Chlorobaculum parvum NCIB 8327: one gene and its partner. Each later gene encodes a partner of the first gene's protein in a complex. Links are inferred from orthologs where the notes say so. Each region holds a gene or a part of one and is shown in the gene's direction. Other genes may lie near its edges.

The links.
Region 2: the proteins of mrdA (region 1) and rodA are in contact, whole or in part, in a crystal structure (PDB 6PL5), measured with the Thermus thermophilus proteins. The link is inferred for Chlorobaculum parvum NCIB 8327 from one-to-one orthologs. Residues at the interface, in WP_223903432.1 of Thermus thermophilus: Arg4, Ile5, His6, Leu8, Ala9, Phe12, Ala15, Leu16, Leu19, Gly20, Arg22, Ala23, Trp24, Leu26, Gln27, Val28, Tyr31, Tyr34, Leu36, Leu43, Thr45, Asp47, Lys156, Gln157, Gly158, Ser160, Val184, Leu201, Glu202; in WP_223903423.1 of Thermus thermophilus: Phe161, Val165, Phe168, Val169, Leu172, Pro198, Tyr199, Glu202, Tyr211, Arg212, Asp213, Gln220, Val221, Gln223, Ser224, Ile226, Ala227, Ile228, Gly229, Ser230, Gly266, Phe267, Val270, Leu274, Tyr277, Gly278, Leu281, Phe285, Leu289, Arg297.

Annotation. Positions count from the first base shown.
Region 1 is NC_011027.1:633,736-637,037, reverse strand. What follows is about bases 97-3,076. They hold mrdA (penicillin-binding protein 2), read left to right. Parts: upstream 97-615; coding sequence 616-2,538; downstream 2,539-3,076. Other genes in these bases: CPAR_RS03015 (FAD-binding oxidoreductase), read left to right, coding at 2,538-3,076; CPAR_RS03025 (rod shape-determining protein MreD), read left to right, coding at 122-610. Also shown: rod shape-determining protein MreC, read left to right, coding at 1-69; more of CPAR_RS03015, read left to right, coding at 3,077-3,302. UniProt on the Escherichia coli protein: Catalyzes cross-linking of the peptidoglycan cell wall. Responsible for the determination of the rod shape of the cell. Is probably required for lateral peptidoglycan synthesis and maintenance of the correct diameter during lateral and centripetal growth.
Region 2 is NC_011027.1:1,912,415-1,915,591, reverse strand. What follows is about bases 268-3,122. They hold rodA (rod shape-determining protein RodA), read left to right. Parts: upstream 268-1,007; coding sequence 1,008-2,237; downstream 2,238-3,122. Other genes in these bases: mtaB (tRNA (N(6)-L-threonylcarbamoyladenosine(37)-C(2))-methylthiotransferase MtaB), read left to right, coding at 3,103-3,122; CPAR_RS08830 (hypothetical protein), read right to left, coding at 2,347-2,793; era (GTPase Era), read right to left, coding at 268-889. In the rest of the region: more of era, read right to left, coding at 1-267; more of mtaB, read left to right, coding at 3,123-3,177. UniProt on the Escherichia coli protein: Peptidoglycan polymerase that is essential for cell wall elongation. Also required for the maintenance of the rod cell shape. Functions probably in conjunction with the penicillin-binding protein 2 (mrdA).

The DNA of each region.
Region 1 (3,302 bases):
CCGGATAAACCGTCGGAGGAGAAACTCAGACTGATGCGATCGCACGACAGCCCTGAAAAACAGGAATGAACGCGACAAGCCGCCCATCCACGCAAACGGTAACCAACAAGAACGCGCCGAATTGAAAAAGATTTTTTTCTATACAGCTTTCATGATCGTGCTGGCCTTCGTGCAGCATTTCCTCGTTTCAAAACTGGTGCTGTGGCACACCGCGCCTGACGTGATGCCGCTGTTCATCGCCTTCACCGCGATGTCGATCGGCCAGCGAACCGGCACTTCGTACGGTTTTGCAGCGGGCATCATCAGCGGCTTTCTGTCGGGCAGCATCGGCATGGAGGCGCTGATCGGCACCATCGAGGGCTTCGTGGCAGGCTTCTTTCACGTGCCTGAAGAGAGCCACGCGACCTCGACCAGAAAACGGCGGAAGTTCTACATGGCCTCGGCAGCTGCGCTCCTCACGGGCAATGCGCTGCGGGCGATCATGAGCGATCCGCTGTCGCTGCCGATCTACATCAGGCTGCCCGAAGCGCTCATCCTCGGCACCCTCATGAGCATGATCATCTGCGTGCTGGCCTACCATCTTGCGTTGAAGAAAATGCTCAGGGACTGAGAATCATGGACAAGATTCAACGCGGACTCAACCTCACAACCATCCTCATCGCATCGGTCTTTGGGCTTCTCTTCGGACGGCTGGCCTGGCTCCAGATCGTCGAACACGACGCCATCGGATCGAGGTCGAGCAGCGTTCGCCGCATCTGGGTGCAGGCTCCGCGGGGCCACTTCATCGACAGAAAGGGGGTCACGGTGCTGGAAAATCGCGCGCTCTACACGCTCAAGATCATCCCTTCGGAACTGCGGGAATCGACCATCCCCTACCTGGCCTACCTGCTCGAAATGCCGGAAGAGGAGTTACGCGAAAAAATTGACGATGCCAGAGCCTACAGCCGTTTTGCCGCCTCGACGGTCTATCGCGACCTGAACGAGTTTGCTGTAGCTCGCATCAGCGAAAACCTCTGGCAACTGCCGGGAGTAATCATTGAAATCGAAGACAAGAGAAAGTACAGCGACCAGTTCAGGGGCACGCACCTGTTCGGCTACCTGCGCAATGTGAACCGCGCGCAGCTCGACACGCTGGCCGAAAAAGGGTACACGCCTAACGACAAAATCGGTTTTTCGGGCATCGAGCGGAGTTACGAAGAGGAGCTCAGGGGTGACAAAGGCGCCCGGTTCGAACTGGTCACCCCGCTCGGCATGCTGGTAGGCAAGTATAACGACGGCAAAAACGACATTCAGCCGGTCAAGGGCAACGACCTCTACCTGACCATCGATGCCGGACTTCAGCAACTTGCCGAGAACCTGCTGCGAGATACCGGCCACTCGGGCGCAGTGGTGGCAATCGATCCCTCCGACGGCGGCATTCTGGCCATGTGCAGCGAGCCGGACTTCGACCTCGACATCCTCAACGGCACCACGCGACGCAAAGAGTGGGCCGACATCGTTCTGTCGCCGGACAAACCGCTGTTCAACCGCGCGATTCAGGCCGCCTATCCCCCCGGCTCAACCTACAAAATGGTGCTCGGCATCGCAGGACTGGAAACAGGCCTGATCAAACCCGAGGATACGATTATCTGTACCGGCACCTGGACTTTCGGAAGGCGTGCGTTCCACTGTCACGGCAGCCATGCGCACGGCAAGGTCAACCTTGAAAAAGCGATCACCGAGTCGTGCAACATCTATTTCTACAACATGATGCTCAAGGTCGGACTCGACACCTGGAACGAATACGGACGGATGTTCGGCTTCGGCCAACGTGAGGGGATCGACCTGCCGGGAGAGCGGCGCGGACTGCTGCCATCGACCGAGTATTACAACAAACGTTACGGCAAAAACCGCTGGACGAGGGGCTACCTGATCAGCCTCTCCATTGGTCAGGGTGAACTCGGGGTAACTCCGTTGCAGCTCGCCAACTATGCAGCCACCCTGGGCAACGAGGGGCACTGGCACGAGCCGCACCTCGTGAAGGGATACCGCGACACCCGCACGGGCATTTTCGTGCCGATCGATCACGAATCGAGAACCTTGCCGATCTCGAAACAGACCTTTGACATCATCAAAAAAGGAATGCAGGGGGTGGTGGAGAGCGATCAGGGTACAGGCACTCTGGCGCGGGTTCCCGGCGTGACCGTGGCCGGCAAAACCGGCACCGCGCAGAACCCGCACGGCAAGGATCACGCCTGGTTCATCTGCTTCGCGCCAGTCGATAACCCGAAAATCGCCATCGCGGTGCTGGTCGAGAACGCCGGTTACGGGGGCAGCATCTCCGCGCCAATCGCCCGCGCCATGATCGACTACTACATCAACGGCCCCAAAAAGCCGGAACAGGAAACCAGTGCCGAGAAGACGACCGAAGTCGCCGCCGATACGACAAAAGCTTCGCCGGTGATGGAGCCGCCGGTGATGGAACCGCCGGTCACAACCGCAACACGTGCCCCGCAGGACAGCACCAACGCAGAAGGACAAACAGAATTGGGAGATTGATGTTACTGAAAAGCGAACCATCGGCCATCGCGGCGTTTCTCGAAGATACCAGCAACCTGAAAAGCGGCTGGACGCCCGGCGTCTGCTTCCCCGAAACGCTGGAGGAGATTGCGGCGCTGCTACGCGAGGCTCACGCCGACGGTCGGCGCTACACCATCGCGGGCAACGGCACCGGTACCACCGGCGCGCGGATTCCGTTCGGCGATTACGTCATCGCCATGCAGAAGCTCGACCGCATCGACGAGGTCGAGGTGTTGGGCGACGACAAGGCGATGCTGCACGTGCAGGGCGGTGCGCTGTTGCAGGATGTTCAGGCGAAAGCAGCAGCGGCAGGCTGGTTCTATCCACCCGACCCAACTGAAAAAACCTGCTTCATCGGCAGCACAATCTCGAACAACTCCACCGGCTCGCGTTCGCTCAAGTATGGCCCGACGCGCAATTACGTGCAGGCGCTGAAAATCGCGCTGCCGCAAGGCGACATTCTTAAGATCGAACGCGGCGAGCACTTTGCCGATACCGAGGACCGCTTCACGATTGACCTCCCAATCGCCGGTCGCGTCACCTTCCGGCTACCGGATTATACGATGCCGAAGACCTCGAAGCACAACGCGGGCTACTGGTCGAAACCGGGTATGGATCTGATCGACCTCTTCATCGGCTCGGAAGGCACGCTCGGCGTCATTCTCGAAGCCACCCTGCTGCTCCGCCCAGCGCCGGAATCGGTCATCGCCTGCCTGGCGTGGTTCCAGAGCGAGGAGGAGCTG
Region 2 (3,177 bases), 1.3 Mb from region 1 along the record:
TTTTCTTTCGCCAGTCGGGACGGATCTTGACAAAGATCTCAAGGAAGACGGGACGGTCGAGCAGCTCTTCGATCTCTTTGCGGGCCGCCTGGCCGAGTTTTTTGATGGCCGCACCTTTCTGACCGATGATGATCTGCTTCTGGCTGTTGCGTTCGACGATAATGGAGCAGCGGATCAGATCCTTTTTACTCGGGTCGTTTTCATGTTGCTCTTTGAACTCGTCGATAACCACTTCGGTCGAGTAGGGGATTTCACGGCCGAACTGCAGAAAGATTTTTTCGCGGATGATTTCGCCGACAAAGAACCGTTCGGGTTCGGTGCTCAGGATGTCGTCCGGCCAGATCGGCTCGTCAAGCGGGAGTAGCGGCCTGAGCAGGTCGATCAGCTCCTGTATGTTGCTGCCGGTGAGCGCTGACAAAGCCGGGACGGCTATGGGGTGGTAGCGCTCCATGATTTCGTTCTGCACTTGGTGGACGGTCTCTTCTGGAACAAGATCGGCCTTGTTCAAGGCGATCACGAAGGGTTTGTCCGCCGGACGCACCCATTGCTCGATCAGCTCGTCGGCAAACGCTCTGTCGAATGGCTCCTCTCCTTTCTGTAAGGGGATAAGGGCCACGATGACATCCGTGTCACGCAGTGACCGCCGGGTGATTTCCAGCATCGATTCGTGCAGGCTTTGCTTCGGGTCCATGATGCCGGGCGTGTCGAGAATGATGATCTGGCTCCGGTCGTCGTGGTAGATTCCGGTGATTTTTTTTCTTGTAGTTTGCGGTTTTGGGGTGACAATCGATAGCTTGTGATCCAGCAGGCGATTCAGCAGGGTCGATTTTCCGGCATTCGGTGCGCCGACGAACGTTGCATGGCCGCAGGAGAATGGTGGTGGCTGCACTGATGTTGCTCCCGTTCTGTGATATTTTTTTGCCGAAACTTTCCTGATGGTTGTTCCGGCGGGGAAGAATTTATATTCCCAAGATAACCATGATTTACCTCCTCTTCATCGATACCTGATGGAAAAGAATAACAATCTCGATCAATTGTGGCTGTTGCTTCCCATGACCGGCCTGGTCATCATGGGTCTGATGGCTGTTTTCAGCGCTACGAACGGAACGGCCGAATCGGTCACCCTTTTTTATCGGCAGTTGACGTGGGCTATTGCCGGCTATGCCGTTGTTGCGGCCTTCTCGTATATCGATTACCGTATCATCAAAGACAATGCCTACCTGATTTACGCTCTCGGAATCATTCTGTTGGTTGCCGTGCTGGTTTTCGGGCGAAAGGTTGCCGGAGCGACCAGTTGGGTGCGGTTCGGTATGTTCAGCTTCCAGCCCTCCGAGTTGACCAAGATGATAACCATCATCGCCATGGCGAGGTTTCTTTCCGATGACCAGACCGATATCAGCAATAAGTCTGATTTGGCGAAAGTGCTTGCTATCGCGCTTGTGCCTGCCGGACTGGTGTTGCTTCAGCCCGATACCGGCACGGCGCTGACCTGCCTTTCGTTTATTATTCCGATGATTGTGCTTGCCGGGTTTAACCTCTATTATATCGTGGTGGCTGTTGTCCCGGTTGCGCTGATGCTATCCGGTTTTTTCAACCTGACCATTCTTTTTATACTTGCCGCCGTTTCCATACTGTTGTTGATCGTGGTTGGAAAGCGTTTCTCTTTTCATCAGTTGATCGTTGTCGGCGGGGGTATGTTGAGCGGCTTGTTGACCTGGAAGTTTACGAGTATGATTCTCAAGCCACATCAGATCAAGAGGATACAGATTTTTCTCGACCCGTCTGCTGATCCGCAGGGCGCAGGCTATAATGCACTTCAGGCAAAGATAGCGATCGCTTCCGGCGGATTGTTCGGCAAAGGGTTTCTTCAGGGCACGCAGACTCAGCTTCGGTACATACCTGCCCAGTGGACTGATTTCATTTTTTGTGTTGTTGCCGAAGAGCTGGGGCTTGTTGGCTCGACATTGCTTCTTCTGTTTTTTCTGACCCTTGTTTTGCGCATGGTCTGGATGGTGAAAGCAATCAAAAACCGGTTTGTCGAACTGATGCTTGTCGGCTATGCTTCATTGCTGATGACTCATGTGGTGATTAACATCGGCATGACGATAGGGGTTATGCCGGTTATTGGCGTACCTTTGCCGTTTATTTCCTATGGAGGATCCTCTCTTGTTGCGAATATGATGATGGTTGGTATCGCTATGAATTTCGCAAAAAACCGGAGGAATATCGGTTATTGAATCGTTATGCAGGGGCTTACTATAACGAAACAAGGCCGTCTTTTTCATTGACGGCCTTGTTTCTGGATAGGTAAGGAGGAGTTCTGTTCTCGCGCCTTGAACGGGAAGATCAGCGTTTGATCTGATAAAGGAAGCGTTTGCCGCCTTCGCCTACGGGAATACGCTCGATTTCAGGATCCTGGCTGCCATACTTGTTGAACCAGAGGCTGACTGCGGTGCCTTTGGTCTGCAATGCGGCAGCGATTTCACGAGGCTTGAATGCCTTGTCCGGATTTGCCTGAAGGAGGTTTTTGATTGCAATGCCGAGTTTTCCGCGCCCGAATTTGGCGGTTCCGGTGGTTTTCGGAGCAGCCGTACCTTCTATTTTCGAGAGGTTGTTTTCGAGCTTTTTGATGATCGTATTCAGTTCGTCTTCGAAGGGCTGAATTGTTTCTTCGAACTGACGCCTCATCTCAGCAATTTTTTCTTTGAGTTCGTTTTTTTCCCTGTTCAGCGCCTTGAATTCATCGACATTCGCAATGTAAAGATCAAACTTGTCTGGTGATTCTGTTTTCATGGTACTAATGTTTTCTGTTTGCTGTTTTTTCGAGTCATCAGGTTTTTGGTATTATCTGAGCACGTTTTAAATATACTGTCGTTGTGTTTAATATTGCAATCGAAAAAAGAAATATTTATCTCGTGAAATCATTTTGTGTGTTTGGTGTAATCTGGAGGTATGCTAATTCGTCTTGTTCTGTTTTTTCTGACGCTTTGTTTTGAAAGCAAGAAATATAGGTTTCAATATACCGTAAATTTTACTCCTCGGGTTCTATTTTCATTTTGTTTCATGAAACATTCCATTGCATAGATGAATAACTCAAGCTCTGTGAAACAGAAAAGCGTTGCTGCTGTAACTCTTGGTTGCAAAGTCAATTATGCTGAAACAGCATCGATCGTTGAT